DNA from 3 places in the Cupriavidus sp. HY129 genome. Region 3 is predicted to be linked to each of the others. Evidence: predicted binding sites of a transcription regulator. Region 3 holds the regulator's gene; each other region holds the start of a gene.
What was found. Region 3 encodes LexA, which represses DNA repair genes until DNA is damaged. Its sites were predicted from a motif close to ACTGTATNNNNATACAGT; they were not measured.
Positions count from the first base shown of each region.

Region 1: a site for LexA is predicted at 1,590-1,607, ahead of K6G35_RS03665 (PA0069 family radical SAM protein). Genes of this name have one in related genera too.
Region 2: a site for LexA is predicted at 1,454-1,471, ahead of K6G35_RS01195 (ATP-dependent helicase). Genes of this name have one in related genera too.

Region 1 covers NZ_CP083254.1:801,902-805,175, forward strand. Annotated here, with positions in the region: gene K6G35_RS03660 (Lrp/AsnC ligand binding domain-containing protein) at 1-453, shown strand, start outside; gene K6G35_RS03665 (PA0069 family radical SAM protein) at 475-1,560, opposite strand; gene K6G35_RS03670 (LysR family transcriptional regulator) at 1,695-2,627, opposite strand; gene K6G35_RS03675 (NINE protein) at 2,660-3,151, opposite strand; gene K6G35_RS03680 (hypothetical protein) at 3,236-3,274, opposite strand, start outside.
Region 2 covers NZ_CP083254.1:251,752-255,025, reverse strand. Annotated here, with positions in the region: gene K6G35_RS01210 (hypothetical protein) at 1-42, opposite strand, end outside; gene K6G35_RS01205 (SoxW family protein) at 176-673, shown strand; gene K6G35_RS01200 (TlpA disulfide reductase family protein) at 826-1,365, shown strand; gene K6G35_RS01195 (ATP-dependent helicase) at 1,519-3,274, shown strand, end outside.
Region 3 covers NZ_CP083254.1:2,019,499-2,022,772, forward strand. Annotated here, with positions in the region: gene K6G35_RS09135 (asparaginase) at 1-773, opposite strand, end outside; gene lexA (transcriptional repressor LexA) at 979-1,635, shown strand; gene K6G35_RS09145 (hypothetical protein) at 1,759-1,932, shown strand; gene K6G35_RS09150 (hypothetical protein) at 2,049-2,321, opposite strand; gene K6G35_RS09155 (bifunctional aspartate transaminase/aspartate 4-decarboxylase) at 2,591-3,274, shown strand, end outside.

The DNA of each region.
Region 1 (3,274 bases), 1.2 Mb from region 3:
GGGGTCCTGCAGGCCGATGGCCGGATTTCGATGAAGGAGCTGGCGGAGGCCGTCGGGCTGACCATTACGCCGTGCATCGAGCGGGTGAAGCGGCTCGAACGCGACGGGGTCATCATGGGCTACTACGCGCGGCTGAACCCGGCGCTGCTCGGCAGCGCGCTGCTGGTCTTCGTCGAGATCTCTCTTGGGAACAAGTCGGGCAACATGTTCGAGCAGTTCCGGCGCGAGGTGCTGCGGATCCCCGAGGTGCTCGAGTGTCACCTGGTATCGGGCGATTTCGACTACCTGATCAAGGCACGCATCCGCGAGATCGGCGAATATCGCCGGCTACTCGGCGACATCCTGCTGCAACTGCCGGGCGCGGCGCAGTCGAAAAGCTACGTGGTGATGGAAGAGATCAAGGAGACGCTGGCGATCGCCGTGGACGAGAAGGAGCGCAGTCAGCCGGGCTGACGCGGCTCCAGGCCTGCCGGCTCAGAAAAGGCTACCCTGCGGCGAATCCTCGGGCGGCACGCGGAACAGATCGGTGCGCAGCGGATGGCGTTCCTGATTGAGCCCAAACCTCCGGCACGCGAGTTCGAAACGCTTGCGGACCAGCTCGGCAAAGATGCCAGTCCCGCGCATCCGGCTCGTGAATGTCGCGTCGTTGTGCTTACCGTTACGCATGTTCTCGATGATGCTCAGCACATGCTGCTTGCGGCCGGGGAAATGCTGCTCGAGCCATTCGATGAAGATGTCGTGAACCTCTAGCGGCAGGCGCAGCATGACGAATCCAGCCGACGTTGCCCCGACTTCGCTGCAGGCCTTCAGCACGTTTTCCAGATCGTAATCGGTGAGCGCCGGTATCACCGGGGCGAAGAGCACCCCGGCCGGCACGCCGGCCTCGGCCAGCAACCGGATGCCTTCGATCCGTTTGGCTGGTGTGCTGGCGCGAGGCTCCATCTTTCTGGCGATATCGGCATCAAGCGTCGTGACGGATATGAACACGCGCGCCAGCCCGTTGCGGGCCATGCGGGCAAGGATGTCGATATCTCGCGTCACCAGGAACGACTTGGTCGTGATGGCCACCGGGTGCTGGAAGCGTTCCAGCACCTCCAGAATGCCGCGCGTGAGCTCGAATTTCCGCTCGATCGGCTGGTACGGATCGGTGTTGGTGCCGAGCGCGATGACGCTCGGCTTGTAGTGTTTCTTGCGGAGTTCCTGCTCGAGCAGCGTAGCGGCATTTGGCTTGGCGAACAGTTTCGTCTCGAAGTCGAGACCGGGCGACAGGCCCAGGTAGGCATGATTCGGTCGCGCAAAACAGTACGAGCATCCGTGCTCGCAACCCCGGTACATGTTGATCGACTGGTCGAACGGAACATCGGGCGACTGGTTGCGCGAGATGATCGTCCTGGCTGGCTCGATCGCGATCGTTGTCCGTGGCGCGGGAGACTCGCCGTGCAAGGCTTCCAGATCGGCAAGCATGGCCGCATCCGCCTCTCGGGACAGGCTGTCGAAACGCGATTCCGTGTTGGACAGCGCGCCTCTTCCCTTGCGGAAACCATCGGGTAGTGACGTCATGGGGGCTCTTGACTCGTACAATCTCCAATACTGTATAAATATACAGTATTGCCGGCGAGATACCAGTGCCCTGCTCAGCGCCCTGATGGAATGTGCGCCCTGGGGATTGAACCTCCGACGGGCTTCAGATCCGGTCAGACGGTAGGTGTGGCCAAGGGAGGTGCGTCGTCGCGATCCCAGTAGGGCGGGGAGCCGAACCAGTTGGCAAAGAAGTCGACGAAGGCGTGTGTCTTGGCGGGAACCAGATGCCGGCTCGGATAGACCGCCCAGATCGAGACGACCGGCAATATCGGGTACTCATCCAGCACGGTGACCAACTCGCCGCGGCGCAGGTATGGCGCCACATCCCAGGTCGACTTCAGCGCGATGCCCATGCCCGCGATGATCGCGTCGCGAATCACCTCGCCGTTATCGGCGCGTAGCGTGCCCCGCACGCTCACCGCGCTTTCGCCGACTGGGGTATCGAAGCGCCAGGTCGATTGATCGCCAAGGATCAGACAGTTGTGATTGCGCAGGTCTTCCGGGTGCCGAGGGGTGCCGTGCCGCGCGAGGTATTCCGGCGATGCGCAGATCACGCGATGACTGGGTGCGAGCGGCCTGGCGACCAGCGAGGAATCGGGGAGCGCGCCCATGCGGAGCGCGACGTCGATCCCACTATCGACGAGACCGACGATCTGGTCGCTCAGGCGCAGATCCAGTGTGATGCCCGGGTAGGTGGACAGGAAGGCGGGGATCGCCGGCGAGACATGCTGGCGTCCAAACGAGGCAGGCGCCGTGACACGCAACGGGCCGTGTGGAACCTCCGCGCCTCGGCCCACGGATTGCGCGGCCACCTCCGATGCGGCCAGCAATGGCTCGGCATGAGTCAGGAACTGCTCGCCATCACCGGTGAGCGAAAGGCGGCGCGTTGTGCGATGTAGCAGGCGGGTGCCTAGCCGATCCTCCAAGCGCTGGAGCCGGGCGCTGGCAGTCGATGTCGACAGTCCCAGATCGCGTGCGGCCGCCGACAGGTTGCCGAGCGCCGCCGCGCGCACGAAGACCGCGATATCGGTCAGGTCGAACGGCATCGTTGGCGCGCGAAGTGGGGCCAGGCCGTCGGCTATTCCTGCGAGAGCGCCTTGGCTGCTTCGACTTGCGATTCGAAGAACGTCTGGAAGCTGATGGCAAGCCCTGCCATCAGCAGGCCGGTGCCGATCATCAGCGAGAAGATGATCAGGATGACCACGGGCCAGCCCGAGCGCGTGGGCGTGCCATGAGGGTTGTATTGCGCATCCCACTTGTCGTCGGGGCGCAGCCCGAACACGATGGCCGTCAGGAAGGCGCTGATAAGGGACGCGCCGCCGGCCACTGCGAAGACCCAGTTCAGTGCGGTATTGCCCGTGCCGAGGATCAGCGAGGCGATACCGAGCACGCCTGCTACGGTGCAAAGCAGGTGGACCCAGCCGAACTTGTCGCCCAGCCCTTTCAGATAGAAGCGATGCGCTCCAAGGCTGCCGAGCAGGAAGGCCAGCGCAACGGTGGCCAGTTTCGATTTGCCGCGTGTGTTGCGGGCTTCAGTGGCGATGGCGGGGGCTTGGCTGGCTGCAGGCATCGGTATGGGGACGGAGACGGTATGGCCGCCATGGCGGGCAGTGGTCGCACATTGTACGCCGGGCCCGGACCGATACCCCAGTGGTCAGAACGGCCAGACGGAGGCCAGAACGCCGGATACCAG
Region 2 (3,274 bases), 1.8 Mb from region 3:
CAGGGGAACGCGAGGGGCAGGTCGGGGGCTGGGGCGGCGCATGGGGGATGTCGGCGCAATCTGGCGCAAGCCGGTATTATCCGGGAAGCCGCGCACGTTCGCACCAGATGCGCACGAAATCAAATGCGGCGACGTCTTCACCAGGTTCTCACGGAATACCCACCGACGCCCCAGCATGACGCCCCGCTCGCCCCTGCTTCGCTCCGTTCTGCATGGTCTCGCCGCGCTGTTGCTGCTGGTGGGCCCGGCTGTGTCGATGGCGGCAAGCCATCTGCCGCCCGTCACCGATATTGCCGCCCAGTCCGCTGACGCCGCGAAACAGGGCGGGCCGCTGGTCGTGCTGGTCAGCTTGCCCGGCTGCACGTATTGCGAGACCGCCCGCCGCAACTATCTGGCGCCACAGGCGGCCGCTGGCGAGATCACCGCGCGCGAGCTCGACATGACGGCCGACACGCCGCTGCGCGACGCCGACGGCACCATGACCACCGCGAAGCAATGGGCACGCGCCCACAACATCACGGTGGCCCCGACCGTCCTGTTCCTGGATCGCAACGGCCGCAACCTGGCCAGCCCGCTGCGCGGCCTGCAGCCGGACTTCTACGGCGCTTACCTCGAACAAGCCGTGGATACGGCACGTGCCAGGCTCGCCGAAGGGCTGGCGGCGTCCAAGTAGTCAATCACCAGGAAATGCGGCGGAATGCCGCAGAGGAAATGCGGCGGAATGCCGCAGATAGTGCGCATTTGATCCGGCTTGCCACTGCCGGCTAACAGCGGCAGTAGAATAGCCGCTGTCTGTAGATGGCCTCACCTCGGGACCGTAACCCCATGTCGAATTCCGCCACCCCTGCCACACCTTCGAGCAAGAAGCGCTGGCCGATCGCTGTAGCCGTTGTCATCGTCGCGCTGCTGGGCTTCTTCGGCTACCGCGCCATGACGCCCGCGAATACGGTCCCCGACGCCACATTCACGCTGCTTTCGGGCGAAAAGCTCAGCACTGGCGACCTGAAGGGCAAGGTCTACCTGATCAACTTCTGGGCCACGAGCTGCGCCACGTGCGTCAAGGAAATGCCTCAGATGGTCAGCACCTACAAGCAGTTCAAGGACAAGGGGCTGGACTTCGTGGCGGTGGCGATGAACTACGACCCGCCGATGTACGTGATGAACTACGCCAAGACCCGTGAACTGCCATTCAAGGTGGCGATGGACGCCGACGGCGCGGCGGCCAAGGCCTTCGGCAACGTCCAGCTCACGCCGACGACCTTCGTGGTGGACAAGAACGGCAAGATTCTCAAGCGCTACGTGGGCGAGCCCGAGTGGGACGCGCTGCACAAGCTGCTCGACGGCGCACTGGCCAACGCGGCCTGAACAACGCCAAGTCCAACGAAAAGGTGCCCATGCGGCACCTTTTTTGTTGCCCGGCTCACATCGTCGGGCATCCGGCTTGCCTGTCGGGGCTGTATGGATATACAGTGAGCGCCAGATTTTTCTTATCGCATCCATCCGACTGCCTGCCCTGACGTGTTACCGGAACTTGCCCCTGAAGCCGCTGCCGAGTCGCCCGACACCGAGGTCGCCGACGCCCCCGCCTATCTTTCCCGGCTGAATCCGGAACAGCGCGCGGCGGTGGAGTACGACGGTGACGCGCCGCTGCTGATCATTGCCGGCGCGGGCTCTGGCAAGACCAACACGCTCGCGCATCGGGTGGCGCATCTGGTCGTGAACGGCGCCGATCCGCGCCGCATCCTGCTACTGACGTTCTCGCGCCGCGCCGCCTCCGAAATGGGGCGCCGTGTCGAGCGCATCGTCGACCAGGCACTCGGCATCCAGACCGGCGCGGGGCGCGCCGCGCTGCAGTGGTCAGGCACGTTCCACGCCATCGGCGCCCGCCTGCTGCGCGAGTACGCCGAAACGCTCGGGCTTGCTCCGACCTTCACCATCAGCGACCGCGGCGATGCGGCCGACCTGATGCACGTGGTCCGCCATGACCTCGGGCTATCCGAGCAGACCTCGCGCTTCCCGCGCAAGGAAACCTGCCTCGCAATCTATTCGCGCGTGGTCAACACGCAGTTGCCGCTCGAGGTTGTGCTGAAGACGCAGTTCCCGCGCTACGCGATGTGGGCAGACGCGCTCAAGGGCCTGTTCGCCGCCTACGTGGAAGCCAAGCAGAAGCAGCAGGTGCTCGACTACGACGACCTGTTGCTCTACTGGGCGCAGGCGATGACCGAGCCCGCACTGGCGCAGGACATGGGCGCACGCTTCGACCATGTGCTGGTCGACGAGTACCAGGACACCAACGCGTTGCAGGCGTCGATCCTGCTGGCGCTCAAGCCGCAAGGGCGCGGCCTGACCGTGGTGGGCGACGACGCGCAGTCGATCTACGCATTCCGCGGCGCCACCGTGCGCAATATCCTCGATTTCCCGACACGGTTCTCGCCGCCGGCCGAGCAGGTCACGCTGTCGCAGAACTATCGCTCGACGCAGCCGATCCTCGGCGCCGCCAATGCCGTGATTGGCCTTGCGGCCGAACGCTTCACCAAGGATCTCTGGTCCCTGCGCGAATCGGCGGAGAAGCCCGGCGTGGTGGTGGTCAACGACGAGGCCGAGCAGGCGCGCTTCGTCGTCGAGCAGGTACTGGCGCGGCGCGAGGCTGGCTTGTCGCTGATGCAGCAGGCGGTGCTGTTCCGCGCGGCCGACCACAGCGCCCAGGTCGAGATCGAGTTGGCCCGGCGCAATATCCCGTTCGTGAAGTTCGGCGGACTGAAGTTTCTGGAGTCGACGCACGTCAAGGACGTGATGGCTGTGGTGCGCTGGCTGGAAAATCCACGCGACCGCATGGCCGGATTCCGCACGCTGCAGTTGCTGCCCGGCATCGGCCCGAAAACGGCCGCGCGCGTGCTTGAAGGACTGGAAGCCGCCACCGAACCGTTGATCGCGCTCGAAGCCTTCGAGCCGCCCCCCGCCGCCGCGCCCGCCTGGGATGAACTGGTGACGCTGGCGCGTGCGCTGATGGCGCCGACCTCGCCCTGGCCATCGGAATTCGAACAGGTGATCGCCTGGTACATGCCGCACCTCGAACGGATGCACGACGATGCCGCCGCGCGGCAGGCGGATCTGCAGCAGATCGAGCGCATCGCGGCCACCTATGCGTCTCGGGAACGCTTTCTCACCGAACTCACGCTCGACCCGCCCAGCGCATCGAGCGACGAATCGGGCGTGCCCTCGCGCGACGAGGACTACCTGATCCTGTCGACGATCCATTCGGCCAAGGGGCAGG
Region 3 (3,274 bases):
GCCGTCAGCGTTTCGTGCACGGAACCGTTGCCAGCCGCGGCCACGACGAACCCTAGCACGCCTGCGGCCACCATCGCGTCGATAGCTACCCTCCCCGGCTGCGCATAGCTGGCGACGATCTCCACCAACGGCCATACAGCGGGCACCGGCAAGCGCGGCGCCTGACCAGGACCCGGGGTGCGCGAGAAATGGACGTAGGTATCCTGCACAAAGCCAAGCGGACCGGCAACTGGCGAATGGAAAGCATCGACAGCCGACGTATGCGCCTTGACGACATCACGCGCGGCATGAATCTGCTGATTCAGGACCACGAGCACACCCTTGCCAACCGCCGCCGGGCTTGCCGCCACGCGCACCGCATCGAGCAGGTTCAGCGGCCCGTCAGCCGAAAGCGATGTCGATGGGCGCATGGCCGCAGTCATCACGACAGGCAACGGGCAAGCCTGCGTCAGATGCAGGAACATCGCCGTCTCTTCCAGCGTGTCAGTGCCATGTGTGATCACGATTCCGGCGACATCGGCCTGCGCGGACCAATACCCGATTCGCGCGGCAAGCAACCGCCAGAGATCGAACATCATGTCCTTGCTGTCCACCTGCGCCACCTGCTCCGCTTCGACCCGCGCCACATCTGCCAGCGCGGGCACTGCCTGCACAAGTTGCGATACAGGTACTGTCGCAGCCTGATAGTGCGCGCTACTGGCAGGATTAGCGGACGAACCGGCGATGGTGCCGCCAGTCGCGAGCACAACGATACGAGGCAGGAGTACGGACATGGACGGGGTTGACGGAGCTTGAAGGCGGGCCGATTGTAACTGCGCGAACGCTTGGCCGAACCCGTGGCAAACCCGTGGGCCTCACCCCACGGAACTACTCGTGTTGAGCCGGCTGCGCAAAATGTGCTTGCACTTCACCCGATACTGTATAAAATCACAGCATACTGTTTAAACATACAGTGCTTCGGCACAAGACCTGCGACCCATGGCGACCCTGACACCCCGGCAGCAGCAGATTTTCGACCTGATCCGCGACACGATCCGCAACACGGGCTTTCCGCCCACTCGTGCTGAGATCGCCGCCGAATTCGGCTTCTCCTCCCCCAATTCGGCCGAGGAACACCTGCGGGCTCTGGCGCGCAAGGGCGTGATCGAGCTGACGCCGGGCGCATCGCGAGGCATTCGCCTGAAGGTGACGCGTAGCGACTCTGAACGACCCGATCAGTTCTCGTTACCGATGGCGGGTGTGCTGCAACTGACATTGCCATTAGTCGGTCGTGTCGCAGCTGGCAGCCCGATTCTGGCTGCCGAGCATATCGACCGGCAGTATCAAGTCGATGCCTCTGTCTTTGACGAGCGCCCCGACTATCTACTTCGCGTTCGCGGCCTGAGCATGCGCGACGCCGGCATTCTGGATGGCGACCTGCTTGCCGTGAAGAAAGCCAGCGAAGCTGCGAACGGTAAGGTTGTCGTCGCCCGTCTGGGCGATGACGTCACCGTCAAACGCTTGAAGAAACGCGGCGATACGATCGAGTTGATCGCCGAGAACCCCGACTTCCAGAACATCGTCTTGCATGCAGGACGTGATGAGTTCTCCCTGGAGGGTATCGCAGTTGGCCTGATCAGATCTTCAGGCTTCTGACTCTCCGGACCCAGGCAGCTGGCCACCTGCCCCGGTCACCCGCTTTTGCTTTGCCAACGCCGCCCCGTCCTTTACGGACGACGGGTGCGGACTTCTGCTGAACGCAAATTACGAGGTGTTGCCATGCTGCAATCCGAAACCGTCGCATCCCGCCGTCCGGTCAAGCCGGTCCCCTTCCGCCAGATCAAGGGCGTTCGCGTCTACCAGGGCACCCATCGCCGCACCATGGTCGGCAATATGGCCGCCATCTGCCGAATGCTCGAGCTTGCTGAACCCTCCTCGAAAACTCTTGATTGAGGCAGCCCGCTCTCTTCCGCCACCATGCACTGCAGCGCATTGCTGCATGTACGGGCGATGATGGCCCCGGGACCCGACGCTGATCGGGGCCCGACCATCATCAATCTGACTCGACATTAATCGGCCAACGGCGCGCCGAACCAATCGGACGCGAGGTCTGCCTCAAAGGCAGCCAGCCAGGTCGCAGCCCCGCTAGCGCCTCCTTTGTATTTCTGCAACTGACCGCCGACCACGCGTTCGACAGTCACCATATCCGCAGCCCCCTCCCCCGGATTGAGCGCGTACGCAACCGCGAATTTGAAATCCTCGGGGACGAATCCGTGCCTGGCGCAAATGGACTCCAGAGCCTCCCGCACATCGGGAGAGAGTTCGTGAAATCTGAGCGTCATGCTTCTCCTCCGCAGCATCTGCAATTCCTGATCTTTACAGATTATTTGCCCGATTTCGCGACGTCGCGCATTTTCCTGACCATTCGTAGTTCTTTGGGCCAATGAAAATTTCTCGCTCTCCGGCTAGGGTAACAACCGAGAACGTCGATCGTGGCGGAAAGCGCCAACCCAGCATAGTTTTGCCCCATTCGATCCGACGATGACGAGAGGTTGAAGCCTTTCGTCCCTCCCACGCCCCTATACCGCACAGCACCTTCAGGAGATGCACGATGGCCAAGCACGATACGTCAGGGCTCGCCAGCCTGTCGCCTTTCGAACTCAAGGACGAACTCATCAAGTTGGCAGGAAGCGTATCGAATCGCCTGATGCTAAACGCCGGGCGAGGTAATCCGAATTTTCTGGCAACCATCCCGCGACATGGTTTCTGGCAGCTCGGCCAGTTCGCCATGATCGAATCGGAAAGGTCATTTTCGTATTTGCCAGAAGGTGTCGGCGGTTTCCCGCGACGCGCAGGTATCGAGGAGCGGTTCGACCTTTATGCCCGCGTGCACAAGGACGTTCCCGGCGTCAAGTTCCTGACCGGGGCCGTATCGTATGTGCGCGACCAGCTCGGTCTGGATGGCGGTGATTTCCTGTACGAAATGTGCGAAGGGATCCTGGCCTGCAACTATCCGGTTCCCGACCGGATGCTCCGACTGAGCGAGAAGATCGTCAAACAGTACATCCGCAAGGAAATGATTGGCGCGCATCCGTTCCTGGGCGATTTCGACCTGTACGCCGTGGAAGGCGGAACCGCCGCGATGACGTACCTCTTCAATTCGTTGAAGGTCAATCATCTGATCAATCCCGGTGACACGATCGCACTGGGAATGCCGATCTTCACGCCGTATATCGAAATTCCGGAACTGGCCGAATACCACCTGACCGAGGTTTCGATCGATGCCGACCCCGCA